DNA from 2 places in the Agarivorans sp. genome. Region 2 is predicted to be linked to the other one. Evidence: predicted binding sites of a transcription regulator. Region 2 holds the regulator's gene; the other holds the start of a gene.
The links. The regulator NrdR, encoded in region 2, represses ribonucleotide reductase genes. The targets are predictions, from matches to a motif close to AAACACNANATNTNGTGTTT.

Region 1 (8,987 bases), on a different contig from region 2:
GGCTCAAGGACAGTTAGACTTGGTGATTACCTCTGACCCTCAACCCACCGAAGGGATTGTTTATTCGCCGCTGTTTTCTTATCAGCCTACTTTGGCGCTGAGTCCTAATCACCCCTTAGTGAATAAGACAGTGATTGAAGCCGAGGATTTTGCCAAACAAGTACTCATTTCTTACCCGGTAGATAACCACCGCTTAGACTTATTTAACTTGCTATTAGACCCCGCTGGAGTTGAGCCCTTAGCGATTCGCAAAGTGGATATGACAATAATGATGATGCAGTTGGTATCTAGTGGGCGAGGCGTGGCTGTGCTGCCTAACTGGGCTTTAACGGAATACGTGAACAAGGGCTACATTGTTACCCGTGAATTAGGCGATGGTAATTTGTGGCAGAATCTCTACGCGGCAAGGCACGAAAGTCAGCAAGACAGCCCCTACATTGAGGCCTTCTTAGATATCGCTCGCAAGCATTGCTTTAGCCATCTTGAAGGTATACGGGCGATTAACGAATAATCAGCTTACAGTGGGTCAACTGCCAATAGCTGGTTATCAAACATGTTTTTTATTAGCCCAACAAACTCATCAATGAATTGCTGTTGTTGCTGAGTTGGGCTAGACATCCACACGCCGGATAACACTTGCTCTAAGTCGTTTACAATGGCATCAATTTCTCGAATGACTGTGAAGCGATGCTCACTATCAAGGTGTTCGTGTTGGCGGCAAACTAGCATCACGCTTTCTGATAACTGTTCAGAAACATAATCACAAATGGTTAAAGGATTTTGTTGGGTCTGAGTATGCTCAAACAACGCCAGATTATCAGTTAGAAATCCGATCAGCTGAATGTAACCTTCACTGTCAGTTACCATCGTGCCATGTTCCTCTCTTTGTCTTCATACACTTAGTGTATATCGAATAAAGCCGATTACAACAATCCTCCATCAGATTTGTTAAGCCTTTAGAGGGTTTGTGTGAGTTCGGCTGAATGTAAATAAGCTTGATTGCAGTTTGATGGCAAATATAAGCGCGGATTTGCCCGTTTAAGGTCACGTAAGTGGTATTCAAGTAGCCGCTTATCTAAGGGGCGAGTGCTCTCAGTTTGTTGCAACCATCTAACCAAGTTAGTCGTATTTCTTTGAAATGCTTGCTCTAATTCGGCAATTTGCTGTTTGGTTCTTAGCATCTCCTCAACATCGAGCGGCGAGCGCTGAACCAAATTTATTAAATAGGGCGTGAGTATATGGGCCTGCTTTAGATAGCTGTCTTCCATCGGCACCGGCGATAAATTCAAATGCTGCTGGCGTTCTAGCTGGCCACAAATGTGGTTGGCCTTAACTAATGCAACGGTTTGTTGAATCACCTGATTGGTATCAAAGCCTTCGCCGTACATTTCATGAATGCCGGTAATCAGATCATGCTTGGCTAGGCGCACTTTAGGGAAACTAAGCTGCTTATTGGTGAATAGCCTTACTCGATTGGGTGCAGCGGAGCGAGGTTCAATAATCGCTAGTTGCTGGCCCTTTTGCTGATAATACAGGTTGGCAATGGCTTGCTGTTGTTGGCTAATACTGACTAGCTGGCCGCTAATTTGGCAGCCGAAGGATTTTGGGCGACCACCAATGTGGCTAGCACTCACATATTGATCAGGGTGTTCAGGTAAGGCTTGTATCTCACCTAATTGTCGCTGCATCAAGTGAGTGGCGATCGCGGCTCTGCAAATCGCCGTTTCGGCAATTTCAGGGGGATGAAATACTTTCCAGCCAATCAGAGTGGCAGTAACTAGCAGCAGGCTACAGCTAATCGCTATCAATGGTTGACGTCTAATAATCATTGCTATCCCATAAGGGTAACCAAATACTCAGGTAACTTAGTTATCTGTAGTTAGTGAAAAAACTAAAGGATTTATTGAAAAGTATAGTTGAAACATCCCTGACTAAGGCAGGGATGCAGCTGTTTATTTAGGCAATTTGCCGTTTGAAGGGGGGCAGCTCAGCAAGTTCAATTGTGCCTTTGGGTTTGCTACAACAACTAAGAATTTGTCCCTTAGGGATATTAGCTAAAGGCGCATGACGGTATTCGACTTCGCCTTTTAACAAGGTGGTGCGGCAGGCGCCGCAGACGCCTTCGCGGCAGTGGTATTCAGGCGTAAAACCCGCTTGCTCATAGGCTTCTAGAATGCTTTTGTGGTGGCTGTCCACCACCACTTCAATCCCGCCAGCAATTACCCGGCCTTCGTTATTGGACATTACAGCTCGAAATCCTCGAAATCATCAATGTCGATGTTAGCATCAATTTGTCCCACTAAGTAAGAGCTGATCTCTGCTTCTTGTGGGGCCACCTGCACGTTATCTGAGACTAACCAAGAGTTAATCCATGGGATCGGGTTGCTGTGGTCTTCAAAACAAGGGTGTAGACCTACAGCTTGCATGCGGGTATTGGTGATATATTCAACGTATTGGCAAAGAATGTCTTCGTTTAGACCTATCATGGAGCCATCTTTAAATAGATACTTAGCCCATTCTTTTTCTTGCTCAGCGGCATCGGTAAACATACGCCATGCTTCCACTTCACACTCGGCGGCGACTTCGGCCATTTCTGGGTCATCTTTGCCTTCACGCATGAGGTTAATCATGTGCTGGGTGCCGGTAAGGTGCAGGGCTTCGTCACGCGCAATCAGCTTGATGATTTTAGCATTACCTTCCATCAGTTCACGTTCAGCAAAGGCGAATGAACAGGCAAAGCTCACATAGAAGCGAATAGCCTCTAATACGTTGACTGACATTAAACACAGGTAGAGCTTTTTCTTTAGTTCGCGCACGGTGATGTTATGCAGCTTGCCGTTGATTTCGTGTTGGCCTTCACCATGAATATGGTAAATAGAGGTGGCCTCGATTAAGTCGTCGTAATAAACCGCAATGTCTTTGGCGCGTTTGATGATCTCTTGGTTTTCCATGATATCGTCAAACACCGCCGCAGGATTACCCATTACATTACGAATAATATGAGTGTAAGAGCGCGAGTGAATGGTTTCGCTGAACGACCAGGTTTCGATCCAGGTTTCTAGCTCGGGTAGGCTCACTAGCGGCAACAAGGCCACATTAGGAGAGCGCCCTTGAATACTGTCTAGCAGGGTTTGATATTTTAGATTACTTATAAAAATGTGCTGTTCATGCGGCGGCAATTTATTGTAATCAATGCGGTCTCGGCTCACATCCACTTCTTCGGGACGCCAGAAGAAGCTCAATTGTTTTTCAATTAGTTTTTCAAAAATCTCATGCCGTTGCTGGTCATAACGGGCCACGTTTACCGGCTGACCAAAGAACATCGGTTCTTTGGTGGCGTCGTTGGCATTTTGAGTAAAAATTGAGTAGCTCATCTACATTTTTCCTAAAAATTCATTGTGCGCAGCTGCGCGTAAACATGACTTAAATCTTACAAGCACCGCCGGCGCAATCATCATCTTCTACCACCACAACCGTTTTGTTGTCGTTGTATTGGTCGCTGGCTCCATCACGGGTATTGTGATAGTACAGTGTTTTTACCCCATATTTGTAGGCCGTAAGCAAATCGGCCAACAGCGTTTTCATTGGCACTCGGTTATTCGGGAAGCGGCTAGGGTCATAGTTGGTATTGGCCGAGATACTTTGGTCGACGAACTTCTGCATTAGGCCAACCACCTGTAAATAACCGTTGTTGCTAGGAATATCCCATAACAATTCGTAGTTATCTTTTAAGCGGTCAAATTCGGGTACAACTTGTTTTAAAATGCCGTCTTTACTGGCTTTAACGCTGATGTAACCCCGAGGCGGCTCAATACCATTGGTGGCGTTAGAGATTTGACTCGAGGTTTCTGAAGGCATTAAGGCTGAAAGGGTAGAGTTACGTAAACCGTAAGTCACAATTTCTTGGCGTAGCTCTTCCCAGTCGTAATGCAATGGTTCATCACAAAGCTGATCCAAGGCCTTCTTATAGGTATCAATTGGCAAAATGCCTTGTGAGTAAGTGGTCTCGTTGAACATCGGGCAAGCGCCTTGCTCTTTGGCTAAACGCATCGATGCTTTTAATAACCAGTATTGAATCGCTTCAAAGGTGCGGTGAGTGAGGTTGTTAGCGCTGCCATCACTGTATTTCACTCCGTTTTTAGCTAAATAGTAGGCGTAGTTAATCACACCGATACCTAGAGTACGGCGGCCATCAGAGCCCTTCTTAGCTGCTTTGATGGGATAATCTTGGTAATCCAGTAGGCTATCTAAGGCACGTACCGCTAAGTCTGACAACTCTTCGAGTTCATTTAGATCTTTGATTGCGCCTAGGTTAAAGGCCGACAAAGTACATAGTGCAATTTCACCGTTTTCATCATGAACGTGTTGCAGAGGTTTAGTAGGCAGGGCAATTTCTAAACATAAATTAGATTGACGCACTGGTGCCTGAGCCGGATCAAACGGGCTGTGGGTATTACAATGGTCCACGTTTTGAATGTAAATACGACCGGTTGAGGCTCGCTCTTGCATCAGTGTCGAGAACAAGTCGGCGGCTTTAATCGATTGCTTACGAATACTTGGGTCTTGCTCATATTGTTCGTATAAGCGTTCAAATGTTTCTTGGTCTTCGAAGAAGGCGTCGTATAAGCCTGGAACATCACTGGGTGAGAACAGGGTAATGTTGCCGCCTTTCACTAGGCGTTGGTACATCAACTTGTTGAGCTGAACCCCGTAATCCATGTGACGAACTCGGTTGTCATCAACCCCGCGGTTATTTTTCAATACTAATAGCGATTCCACCTCTAAATGCCAGAAAGGATAGAAAATGGTGGCAGCACCGCCGCGCACGCCGCCTTGAGAACAACACTTAACCGCCGTTTGAAAATACTTATAGAAAGGAATACAGCCGGTGTGGAAGGCTTCACCACCACGGATTTCACTTCCTAGGGCGCGAATTCGGCCAGCGTTAATACCAATACCGGCACGTTGCGATACATAAGTTACAATCGATGAAGCGGTAGCGTTAATCGACTCTAAGCTGTCCCCACATTCAATCAGTACACATGAGCTGAACTGACGTGTTGGGGTACGCACGCCTGACATAATTGGCGTAGGTAAAGAAATTTTGAACTTAGAGGTGGCATCGTAAAAACGACGAATGTATTCCAAACGTACTGATTTGTCGTAGTGAGCAAACAGGCAGGCCGCCACCAAAATGTATAAAAACTGGGCGCTTTCAAAAATTTCACCGGTTACTCGGTTTTGTACTAAGTATTTACCTTCTAATTGCTTCACCGCGGCATAGGAGAAGTCCATATCACGCCAATGGTCGATGAACTCATCCATTTGGGCAAATTCTTCAGGGCTGTAGTCGCGCAACAAGTGCATGTCGTAACGCCCCGCTTCACATTGCTTAACAACGTGGTCGTAAAGCTTGGGTGGCTCAAACTGTCCGTAGGCTTTCTTACGCAGGTGAAAAACCGCTAGTCGTGCAGCTAGGTATTGATAATCAGGGGTTTCTTGAGAGATTAAATCGGCAGCCGATTTAATAATGGTTTCATGAATGTCTTTGGTCGCCATCCCGTTGTAAAACTGAATATGAGATTTTAACTCTACCTGTGATACCGATACGTTCTTCAGGCCTTTTGCTGCCCAGGTTATAACGCGGTGAATTTTGTCCAAATTGATGGCTTCTTGTTTACCGCTGCGTTTGGTTATCAGAAGATCTTTATTCATGAAGGGAGGGCCCTATTATCCTAATTTTGCGACGAAGTATCTAGTGTTGGTGTTTTCACTTACCCACTAGATATAGTGTTTCAAAAAACTATTGATACAAGATAATGAGGTTTTGGCTTTTTCGCAAGGTCTAGCAAAAAGGAAAAATTGTGTATAACTTGAAGATAAGTTAGTTGTGTTAGTGTTCACTAACTTCCTTTGGTTTTACCTGAGAGTACTGAGATGAATGCAAGCGTTTTTTTAAAGAAAAATGAATAAAAATAATTTATTTTTTAAAACTTGAGCTTGCTTACAATTCACTCAACCAAGCTTGAATACTTTGCTGCAACTGCTCGCTTTTAGAGCAATGTAAATCGGCCTGCCACTGCTCGATTTTATCTTGCTCGGACAAATACCCCCACAGTGCCAGCAAGGTTGTCATATTACTATTTCTACCCGCTTCTATATCGCGCTCCGCGTCTCCCACATATAAGCAGTGCTGTGGCGCAATACCAAGTTTTTCACAGGCTAACAACATCGGGGCCGGATCGGGCTTACGCTGCGCTAGGGTATCGCCGCCAATCAATACTGCTGATTGTTCGAATTCGACAAAGTGAGCCAATAAGAGCTTGCTTAAGTGCTCTGGTTTATTGGTCACCACTCCCCAAGGGATTTGTTGCTGATTTAACCACTGTAGCGCTTGGCGTATGCCAGGGAAAAAATCGGTACCTTGGCAGATGTACTGTTGATAATAGTCAAGTAGTTGTTGGCGCAATTGGTTCTGAGCTTGCTCTGCCCAAGCTTCGCCAAATCCTGCTTTTAATAAGCCGATGGCGCCGTGGGAGCTTAGCTGGCGAGCTTGCTCTAGGCTCAGTGGTGCTTGTTGGTGTTGGCTTAATACAAAGTTGGCGGCAGCGCCTAAGTCTGGCGCCGTATCTAGTAGGGTGCCATCTAAATCAAATAAAACGGCGACTTGCTTAGTCATTAAGCCTCCGGTTTCGCCAGTTGCACCATGTAGTTCACATCAACATTGCGGCTGAGGCGGAAGTGTTCAATCACTGGGGTGTATTGTACTCCGCTAATGGATTCGCTGTGCAGCCCCTGCTGGTCGGCCCAAGCGAGCAGTTCTGAGGGACGAATAAACTTATCGTGCTGGTGGGTTCCATTGGGCACTATTTTGAGTAGTTTTTCGGCCGCCAAAATCATATACAAATAGGCTTTTGGGGTGCGGTTGATGGTGGATACAAATAACTTTCCACCGGGTTTAAGCATGCTGGCGCAGGCCGCTATGACCGAGCTAGGGTCGGGCACATGTTCAAGCATTTCCATGCAAGTAATCACATCATAAGCTCGCTGGTGCTCTTCGGCGTGGGCTTCAGCGGTGGTTTGCTGGTAGCTCAATTGAACGCCGCTTTCCAAGGCGTGTAGTTTGGCCACTTGGATTTGCTCTTCGCCCATATCGATAGCGCTGACCGTGGCGCCGCGCTGAGCCATGCTTTCTGCGAGGATCCCGCCACCACAACCTACATCGAGTATGTTTTTGCCAAACAGACCATTAGCGCCGCGCTCAATATAATCTAAACGTAAAGGGTTTATTTGATGCAGGGTTTTGAACTCACCTTGCTTATCCCACCATCGAGAGGCTAAACCGGCAAAATGGGCGATTTCTTGGTGGTCAACATTTTGCGTCGTTGTTGTCGCTTGCATTGGCTTGCTAATCCGCTTCAGTATTTTTAAGCATTATAAGAACTTGAGACGAGCAGTCACTAGCTTTTATCCAATTCTCAGCTTTTTTCATTTTTCTCACTTAAAAGAGCGACATCAAGCCTGTTAAGGGCGTGATTTTATGGTAAAGTTTGCGATTACGCTGAGTAATTGTAAAAAGCAATAAAAACGAAGGATTTTGTCGTCTATGAACGATCTTGCAAAAGAGATTACGCCGGTCAATATCGAGGATGAGCTAAAGAGCTCATATCTTGATTATGCCATGAGCGTTATTGTTGGGCGTGCCTTGCCAGATGTACGTGATGGTTTGAAACCAGTGCATCGCCGGGTGCTTTACGCAATGAACGTATTAGGTAATGACTGGAATAAACCCTATAAAAAATCTGCCCGTGTGGTAGGTGACGTAATTGGTAAATATCACCCTCATGGTGATAGTGCTGTTTACGATACGATTGTTCGTATGGCGCAGCCGTTTTCGCTGCGTTACATGTTGGTAGATGGTCAGGGTAACTTTGGTTCGGTCGATGGCGATTCTGCCGCGGCGATGCGTTATACCGAAATCCGTATGGATAAATTGGCTCACTCTTTGTTGGCTGATTTAGATAAAGAAACAGTTGATTTCGTTCCCAACTACGATGATACCGAACAAATCCCCGAGGTTTTACCGACCCGCATTCCTAACTTGTTGGTGAACGGTTCTTCAGGTATTGCCGTAGGTATGGCAACCAACATTCCACCACATAACTTAAACGAAGTGATCAATGGCTGTTTGGCCATGGTGGAAAATCCAGATATTACGATTGACGAGTTGATGGAATACATTCCCGCACCTGACTTCCCTACTGCGGGTATCATTAATGGTCGGGCAGGCGTAATCCAAGCCTATCGCACTGGTCGCGGTAAAGTTTCCATTCGCGCTAAAGCCGAAGTGGTCACCGAAAACAATGGTAGAGAAACTATCATTGTTCACGAAATTCCTTACCAAGTGAACAAGGCTCGACTAATCGAAAAAATGGCCGAGCTGGTAAAAGATAAGAAATTGGAAGGTATTTCTGCGCTGCGCGATGAGTCTGATAAAGAGGGCATGCGCATAGTTATTGAACTGAAGCGCGATGCAGTGGGTGAGGTGGTGTTAAATAACCTTTACTCACAAACTCAAATGCAGGTGTCTTTCGGTATGAACATGGTGGCTTTAGATAATGGCCAACCTAAAGTGTTCAACCTGCAAGAAATGCTCGAATGCTTTATTCGTCACCGCCGTGAGGTGGTCACTCGTCGTACCGTTTACGAACTACGTAAAGCTCGCGACCGTGCTCACATCCTTGAAGGTTTGGCGATCGCCCTAGCTAACATTGATGAAATCATAGAATTAATTAAGACCTCGCCGACTCCTAGCGAAGCTAAGGCTGCCTTAGTGGCTAAAGGTTGGGACCTAGGTGCAGTGTCAGCGATGTTAGAGCGCGCCGGTGATGATGCGGCTCGTCCAGATTGGTTAGAGCCGGAATTCGGTGTGCGTGAAGGTCAGTATTTCCTAACTGAAATTCAAGCGCAGGCGATTCTGGATTTAC
Region 2 (8,987 bases):
TACCGCTACCCTGGAACACCGCATCAATAATTGCTTGTTTGTTAACCGCTAAGCTGAGCGCTTGACGCACTTTAACATTGTCAAAAGGTGCTTTTTGAGCATTAAACGCCAAGTAACCTACGTTTAAGCCTTCTTGACTCATTAGGTTAATCTCTGGGTCATTTCTCATTTGCTCGACGTCGGCCGGGTTTGGATAAGGCATAATGTGACACTCGCCCGCTTTCAGCTTGGCATAACGTACTGATGCATCAGGAGTGATAGAGAAAACTAAGCGATCAATTTCAGGTGCGCCACGCCAGTAATCTTTATTACCCACGTAACGAATAATTGAGTCTTTTTGATACTGCACTTTTTGGAAAGGACCAGTACCGACAGGGTCAAGGTCTAACTTCTCAGGCGTACCCGCTTTGAGCATGGCATCAGCTTGTTCAGCAGAGAAGATAGAAGCAAAATCCATCGCTAAGTTAGCGATGAAAGGGGCTTCGGGGCGGCTTAGCACAAATTTAACGGTGTAATCGTCAACTTTAACAATTTCTTTCACCAATTCATTCATGCCCATGCCGCTGTAGTACTCGTAGGAGCCGCCAGACACTTTGTGGTAAGGATGCTCAGGGTCATCCTGACGCTCGAAAGAAAATACCACGTCATCGGCATTAAAGTCGCGAGTTGGCTGAAAACCTTTTTTCTGGCTATGAAATTTGACACCTTTACGTAAGTGGAAAGTGTACTCTAGGCCATCTTCAGATACGTCCCAAGACTCCGCCAAGCCAGGAATAACGTTAGTGGTGCCAACTTCAAACTCAACTAAGCGGTTAAACATGTTTTTAGAAGAGGCATCAAACGTGGTGCCCGCTGTGTACAAACTTGGGTTAAAACCTTCTGGGCTGCCTTCTGAACAGAAGACAAATGTTTTAGCCTGTACACTGACGGCTACAGCGCTGGCAACGAGTGCTAAAGATAGCTTCGCTAATCCTTTTTTCATTATGATTCTCCGTGTGACATCTTGTCATATATGCAACCGGTATGGCCGCATTTCCGGTGTGTTTGCGAATAGACTAATAATTTTTATTCTTGATAAATCTAGTATCAGTTGTCTGATATGTCCTGTTAGCAGTGACAATTATTGACTGTACGCGATTTAAGCAAGTCTGATCCGCTTTTTGCCCGTAATAAACTAGTATTTTTATCTGCCACTGTAAATAGCATAAACAGGATTTTATAAGCCAAAAATGACTCAGAACAGTTGAAGTGATTAATGATTCGCTAGAAGGTCATAATTATGCATATTGTAATAAGCATATACTTAATATTTATAAAAACAATCTACTAGAAAACATCATACAAATATAAAAATGCAGATGGAATGTATGATTAAATAAGAGCGAGCAGAATGATTTGCAGCGATATTGCGGCAAAAACCCCAGCTAATACGTCATCTATCATTATGCCAAAGCCGCCATGAACTTTTTTATCCAAGACTTTAATTGGCCAAGGCTTCAAGATATCAAACAACCTGAATAACAAAAAACCCAGCAAGATATTGAGTGCTGAAACAGGCACTAACAACATGGTAATCCAATAGCCAACAAACTCATCCCAAACAATGGCACCGTGATCATGTACGCCCATGTCGTCACTAGCTCTTTGACAACACCATACGCCAAATACAAAGCTCACTACTAAGGCCAGCACATAGCCTGTAACAGGCAGCTGAGCTAACAGCAAATACAAAGGAATGGCTGCCACTGTGCCCGCGGTGCCGGGTGCCTTAGGGCTTAAGCCGCTACCTAAGCCAAGGGCGCATAAATGTAGGGGGTTACGTAAACTTAAACGGGCTAAAGCCTTATCCATAGTGCTGCTCTATAACGAGGATTAGTTAAAGTGATCCCAACCACTGGGTTCGAATTGATAAGGTTTACCTTGATACTGCAACTTAATTTCACCTTGCCCAGAGGCTAGCTGACCAATGCAGGTATAAGGGACGCCGCTGTACGACAAGGAAGTATTGACCGAGCCTTTATTTGATTCTGGAACAGTAAAGCAAAGCTCGTAATCTTCTCCGCCACAAAGCGCCAATTGAAAGCTTTGGTCTAAACCTACCGCCTCGGTCATGGTTTCGGAAAGTGGTAACTGCTCTAACTTTAAACTAGCTGAACAGCCACTTTGACGAAGAATATGCCTTAAGTCGTTGGCTAAACCATCAGAAATATCAATAGTTGCCGAAGCAATATCACGCAGCCCGTAACCGGCCAATACCCGAGGTTGTGGGTAATAATGCTGCTTTAGACACAGCTCAAATTGCTGAGGCGTTAAACTGAGTTTTTGCTGTAAATGAGCCAAGGCTAGGCCAGAGTCACCTAAGTTGCCGGTAACGTAGAGCCAATCACCAGGTTTCGCGCCATTTCTACGTAAAGCCTTACCGCTAGGTACCACACCATGAACCGTAACAGTAATGCTTAGTGGCCCTTTGGTAGTATCGCCACCAATCAGGCTAACATTAAAATATTCGGCTAAGTCGTAAAAGCCCTTGCTAAATTGCGCCAGCCAATCCTCATTCACCTCGGGTAAAGTCAGTGCCAGCGTCACCCAACGAGGTTCAGCTCCCATCGCAGCCATATCACTTAAATTGACAGCTAGGGCTTTATGCCCCAGGGCGCGAGGAGGTATATCGGCAAAGAAGTGAATGCCTTCAACCAAGGTGTCGGTTGAAATAGCAATTTGACTATTTTCTGGTGCAGCTACCAGCGCAGCATCATCGCCAACGCCTAACACTACATCTTGGCGTGGCGAGCTTTGCCGGAAGTACTTTTCAATAATGTCAAATTCACCCAAGGATGATTGAGAACGCATTACTTAAGACTTGAACTGTTGCAGACGAAGTACTTTATCTAGCACACCATTAACAAATTTATGGCTATCTTCTGCAGCAAATGATTTCGCCAGCTCAATAGCTTCGTTGATCACCACTTTAGGGGGAACATCACTCACCATTAACAGTTCGTAGACACCAATCAATAAAATGGCATGCTCTACGATATCCAATTCTTCTAGCTTACGAGACAATGATGAGCTCATTGCAGCGTCTAGCTTCTCACTATTACCAACTACACCGGTCAGCAAAGTAGAAAAATACGGAACATCAGCTTTGCTCATATCCTGTTCGGTTAAGAACTGATGTTCGATGTTAGCAACGCTGTCCTTGGTCACTTGCCATTGATAAATTGCTTGAGTAGCAAATTGCCTCGCTTTACGGCGTGCAGCTGGTTTCACAGAGAGATCCTCAAATTAAACTTCGATCTGACTAACTAAGTTAATCATTTCCAAAGCGCTTAGGGCGGCTTCGGTACCTTTATTACCCATTTTAGTGCCAGCGCGTTCAATCGCTTGCTCGATAGACTCAGTGGTTAGTACGCCAAAGGTGACTGGAATATCGTATTCCATCATTACCTGCGCTAAACCTTTATGGCATTCGTTAGCCACTAATTCAAAGTGATAAGTACCACCACGAATTACCGTACCCAAAGCAATAATAGCATCGTATTTTTTGCTAGCAGCAATACGCTTAACCGCTAACGGAATTTCAACCGCACCAGGTACTCGAACTACCGTGATGTTGTCATCATTAACTCCACCCTGACGAGTTAAAGTATCTACAGCACCCGACAATAGGTTTTCGTTAATAAAACTATTAAAACGCGCTATCACAATGGCGACTTTCGCATTCGGCGCAGCCAAATTTGCTTCGATTACTTTCATTCTTAATTCTGCCTTTTCTTTGAGTCCATCAAAAAAATCGCGCTATTCTAGCACAACTAATTCAATAGACCCTTATTAAAATTTTTAAGCACTCCGGCTTATTCTTGGTCGATATATTCAATCACTTCTAAGCCAAAGCCAGAAAGCGCATGGTAACGTTTGGGTGAACTTAACAGACGCATTTTACTGACCCCTAAATCGGCCAATATTTGCGAGCCCACCCCCACGGTGCGTGAAGCGGTCTGCTGCTGTTTCTTAGTTGGTGTTTGACCGCGGTCTTCCAAGGCAAAAGCTTTCACCTGCTCAAGCAAGTTATCGGCGTCATCATCGGTACTCAATAACACCATAACGCCATTTTCTTTAGCGATTTTTTCCAAAGCCTTATCAATTGGCCAGCTCATTCGCCCAGCTCGGTCGCTGCCAAGTAAGTCGCTGAAAGGGTTATGCAAATGCACCCGGACCAAGGTTGCTTGATTAGGATCAACTTGTCCCGCCTGCATCACAAAATGTACTTTTTGGTCAATGGTATCGCGGTAGGTAATTAACTTAAAATCACCGTAACGGCTAGGCATATGACATTCAGAAACCCGCTCGATGGTGGTTTCGTTATTGTTACGGTACTCAATCAAGTCAGCGATAGTGCCCATCTTCAAGCCATGTGCTTCACAAAACTTTTCCAAATCGGGGCGACGCGCCATGGTGCCATCTTGATTTAATATTTCAACAATAACGGCGGCCGGTTCGCGGCCTGCTAAACGGGCTAAATCTGTCCCCGCTTCGGTATGGCCTGCACGGGTTAATACGCCACCTTCTTGTGCCATCAACGGGAAAATATGCCCTGGCATCACAATATCACTGGGTTTGGCATCGCGCGCTACCGCAGCCTGCACAGTTCGAGCGCGGTCGGCTGCAGAAATACCAGTTGTAACGCCCTGCGCCGCCTCAATAGACACGGTAAAATTGGTGGAAAACTGTTCGGTATTAACGTCTACCATTAATGGTAATTTCAACTGCTGACAGCGCTGTTTGGTCATAGGCAAACAAATTAAACCGCGCCCATAGGTCGCCATAAAATTAATCGCCTCTGGCGTTACCATGTCGGCCGCCATAATCAAATCGCCTTCATTCTCACGATCTTCATCATCCATGAGAACCACCATTTTACCATGACGTAAATCTTCAATAATTTCTTCGATACTGCTTAATGACAGAGCAACCTTACTTACCTTTGAGGCATATTTACTGTTGTTCCAACATTTTAAGCCAGCTACTTAATAAAGCCATGCTGAGCTAGGAATGCGCTGTTAATTTTAGAGGGTTGAGCTTGTTCCGCGTAACCGACCAGCCGTTCGACATAGCGGGCAATAACATCCACTTCTAGATTGATTTTTTGCCCCACCACCCAACTGGCAATGGTAGTTTGTTCCGCGGTATGCGGAATAATAGTTAAGCGCAGCTGTTGCTGCTCTACCTGATTCACCGTTAAGCTAATGCCATCTACCGTAACCGAGCCCTTGTGAGCGATGTAACGAGCTAATTCATTTGGTACTGTTAGCCATATATTAACGGCACGTGCGCTGGGGCTAATACTGTTGACTTCGGCAAGGCCGTCAACATGACCACTGACAATGTGTCCACCAAAGCGACTGGTCGCTAACATGGCTTTTTCAAGATTAACCCAGTCCCCCTGCTTACACTTAGCCAGCGAAGTTAAACTCAAGGTTTCGGTGGAAACATCGGCGCAAAAATAATCTTGGCCAAATTCAACCACGGTTAAACAAATACCACTGACCGCAATACTGTCGCCTAAATGCACATCAGACATATCCAGTGTGGGGCAAGCGATTTTCAAGCGAACATCGCCACTGCGTTTATCAACACTTTTAATCGTGCCGAGGGCTTCTACTATTCCTGTAAACATCTTGCTGTGCTCGATTATTGAGGGATCCAGATAGTCTTTATGTCGGGGCCAATACGCCGCGTTTCAAGACAGCGCCAAGAATTTAGCTGAGACATTTGTGTATAACCGCCTAAGCCAACCAAACTGTGCGCATCGGCTCCCATTAGTAAGCCCGCTTGATAACAAATCAATTGGTCTACCAAGTTTTGTTCAATCAAAGCGGCGGCAAATTTGGCTCCCGCTTCAACCCATAAATCATTTATTTCCGCTTCAGCCAATTGCCGCATCAATGCGCTTAAGTCGGCATCGTCTGAAGAAACTAACAATTGTTTAGCCGCTGGTAAGCCGTTTTGATGCTGAGTGCTAGCTACCCATAAATTCTGCGGCTGTTTAAAAATATTTAATTGTGTTGATGCCTTAGATAAGCGTTGCTGGCGGTCCAGTACAATACGAATAGGCTGGCGTAGCTCAGCTTGCGTCAGTTGTTCCGCTAGGCTGCCTAATTCGCCATGGCGCACATTTAGGCTGGCGTTATCGCGAATCACCGTTGCAGCAGTGGATATAATTGCATGGCTAGCCGCCCGCTCACGTTGCACATCACTACGTGAATAGGCCGAGCTAATCCACTTACTCTCGCCGTTAGCTAAAGCCGTTTTAGCATCGATAGAGCCCGCCAGCTTAAGCCGAATAAAGGGTCGCTTACGCTCAATTCGGCTTAAAAAGCCGGGGTTAAGCTCACGCGCTGCTTGCTCCATTAAACCGCTGCGCACCACTATGCCCGCTTGCTGTAAACGAGCGATCCCTCTGCCTGCGACCTGAGGGTTGGGGTCGACCATGGCGACCACCACTTCAGCCACTCCCTGCTCCACTAGCATGTCGGCACAAGCCGGCGTTCGACCAACATGACTACAGGGCTCTAAAGTAACATAACAACTTGCGCCTTGCAGGCTATAACCGCGCGCCTTTGCCGCTGCGGCAGCGTTGACTTCAGCATGGCCTTCACCGGCTTTACGGTGATAACCTTCACCAATGACTTCGCCGTTTTTGACTAATACACAACCCACATTGGGATTGGGAGCGGTGGTATAGCGCCCCCGTTTAGCCAAGCCGATGGCACGAGCCATATAACGGCAGTCATCAATACTAAAACTCACTTCTTTTCCAACTTGGCGATTTCTTCACTGAACTCTTTAATATCTTCGAAAGAATGGTAAACCGAGGCAAAACGCACATAGGCCACCTTATCCAAATTAATTAAGGCTTCCATTACGAGATTACCAATGAACTTGGTTTCCACTTCACGCTCACCGGTGGCACGTAATTGTGATTTAATCTTGTTCACTGCTTGTTCGACTTGATCAACACTCACCGGGCGTTTTTCCAAAGCCCGCATCATTCCAGCGCGCAACTTATCTTCGTCAAAGGGCTCTCTCACCCCATTACCCTTGATAACCCTAGGCATGACCAGTTCGGCAATTTCAAACGAGGTAAAACGCTCATGACATTCCAAACATTCGCGTCGTCGTCGTACCTGATGCCCATCGGCAACTAACCGAGAATCAATAACTTTAGTTTCATGAGCAGAGCAAAATGGGCAATACATAGTTAATTCCTGTAACGAATATGCGGCGATTTTAGCCGCTAAGCCGCTTTAGGTACAGGCTGAAGCCTTGAATAATTCAACCCAAGTCAATATTTCCCTGCACCGCTGATAGCCTTAACTAAAGCAAGCCGCTATGACTAAACAAACTAAGCAATTGAGGAGGAAAGGTTTAAATAAAAGGTAAAATGATTACTTAGGAATGATTGTTTTTACTAGCTAGCCACAAAACCCAAAGAACCTATTAACAACATCTATTAAAGTAAAAAGCCCTACTGTTTATGAAGAAGCAAAGCTAGCAACTAAAGCCAAATATTAGATGATCAACGAGCCGGAGATTTATGGCTGCGGCTAACAGGCTAAAGTTACAGTAAAATATGACTCAAACGGCCCGTAAAGCCGATGCAACTAAGCCAGCTAAGCCATTGCCTTGGCAAGTCCATTGCCAGGAAGCACGACAAACTTAAACGAAACTACAGTAAGACTAGAGCAATAAAGCCTCCCCAAATAACAAACTGTAGAATCAATTGTCGTTTCGCATTGGTGATGGGATTCATATCCATTTCTGTTCTCTCTTTATTCATGCAAATTGCCAGCATCGCCGATAATTTGACTCATTAATCAGTTTGTTAACTTAGTGCAAATTCAATACCAACTACTGACACAGGAGTCAACAACCAGTTTATTCTCTCATTGGTCTGCGACTTTGATCCACAGCAAAATTATCCTACAAAAACACAAAAAGGAGGCCTAAGCCTCCTTTCTTAACTATTAGCGCCTAGTCCCTAGGCTAACTACTAATACTTATCCGTAAACAGGGAAACGCTTACAAAGTGCCAATACTTGGCCTTTAACGCGTTCAATAACCGCTTCGTCCTGTAAATTGTCCAATACGTCACAAATCCAACCGGCTAGCTCTTTAGAGGCCGCCACATCTAAGCCGCGACGAGTGATAGCAGGAGTACCAATGCGCAAACCGCTGGTCACAAATGGTGAGCGAGGATCATTGGGAACCGAGTTCTTGTTTACCGTGATATTGGCACGCCCTAAAGCTGCATCTGCATCTTTACCGGTAATGTCTTTGTCGATTAAATCGACCAAGAACAAGTGGTTTTGTGTGCCATTTGAAACAATTTTGTAGCCACGTTGCTGTAGTACTTCTACCATCGCTTTGGCGTTATCCAACACATTTTGTTGGTATTGCTTAAATTCAGGCTCCATTGCCTCTTTAAAGGCCACCGCTTTAGCAGCAATGACATGCATTAAAGGACCACCTTGGCCACCTGGGAATACTGCAGAGTTAAGTTTCTTCTCAATCTCTTCATTAGCACGCGCTAGGATCAAACCACCACGTGGCCCAGCCAAAGTTTTATGCGTAGTGGTCGTCACCACATCGGCAATAGGCACAGGGTTTGGATATAAACCGGCTGCTACTAAGCCAGCAATGTGTGCCATATCAACAAACAAGTAAGCACCCACTTGATCCGCGATATCACGGAAACGCTGCCAATCAACAATGCCAGAATAGGCAGAGAAACCAGCAATAATCATTTTGGGCTTATGCTCTTTAGCTAAACGCTCAACTTCGGCATAGTCAATTTCGCCGGTTTCAGGGTTAATACCGTATTGAACCGCGTTATAAATTTTTCCAGAAAAGCTAACGCTTGCACCGTGAGTCAAGTGACCACCATGAGCTAGGCTCATACCTAATACGGTATCACCTGCATTTAG

Region 1: the regulator NrdR is predicted to act here: its motif matches at 5,777-5,796, upstream of nrdA (class 1a ribonucleoside-diphosphate reductase subunit alpha).

Annotation. Positions count from the first base shown of each region.
Region 1 covers NZ_JBNKPP010000046.1:11,223-20,209, reverse strand. Annotated here, with positions in the region: gene ACQY6Q_RS02915 (LysR substrate-binding domain-containing protein) at 1-511, shown strand, start outside; gene ACQY6Q_RS02910 (DUF3802 family protein) at 517-867, opposite strand; gene ACQY6Q_RS02905 (hypothetical protein) at 957-1,829, opposite strand; gene yfaE (class I ribonucleotide reductase maintenance protein YfaE) at 1,957-2,244, opposite strand; gene nrdB (class Ia ribonucleoside-diphosphate reductase subunit beta) at 2,244-3,374, opposite strand; gene nrdA (class 1a ribonucleoside-diphosphate reductase subunit alpha) at 3,424-5,715, opposite strand; gene gph (phosphoglycolate phosphatase) at 6,005-6,679, opposite strand; gene ubiG (bifunctional 2-polyprenyl-6-hydroxyphenol methylase/3-demethylubiquinol 3-O-methyltransferase UbiG) at 6,679-7,401, opposite strand; gene gyrA (DNA topoisomerase (ATP-hydrolyzing) subunit A) at 7,607-8,987, shown strand, end outside.
Region 2 covers NZ_JBNKPP010000129.1:1,902-10,888, forward strand. Annotated here, with positions in the region: gene ACQY6Q_RS07570 (ABC transporter substrate-binding protein) at 1-982, opposite strand, end outside; gene ACQY6Q_RS07575 (phosphatidylglycerophosphatase A) at 1,372-1,851, opposite strand; gene thiL (thiamine-phosphate kinase) at 1,873-2,850, opposite strand; gene nusB (transcription antitermination factor NusB) at 2,854-3,270, opposite strand; gene ribH (6,7-dimethyl-8-ribityllumazine synthase) at 3,286-3,756, opposite strand; gene ribBA (bifunctional 3,4-dihydroxy-2-butanone-4-phosphate synthase/GTP cyclohydrolase II) at 3,855-4,967, opposite strand; gene ACQY6Q_RS07600 (riboflavin synthase) at 5,024-5,677, opposite strand; gene ribD (bifunctional diaminohydroxyphosphoribosylaminopyrimidine deaminase/5-amino-6-(5-phosphoribosylamino)uracil reductase RibD) at 5,692-6,810, opposite strand; gene nrdR (transcriptional regulator NrdR) at 6,807-7,259, opposite strand; gene glyA (serine hydroxymethyltransferase) at 8,061-8,987, opposite strand, start outside.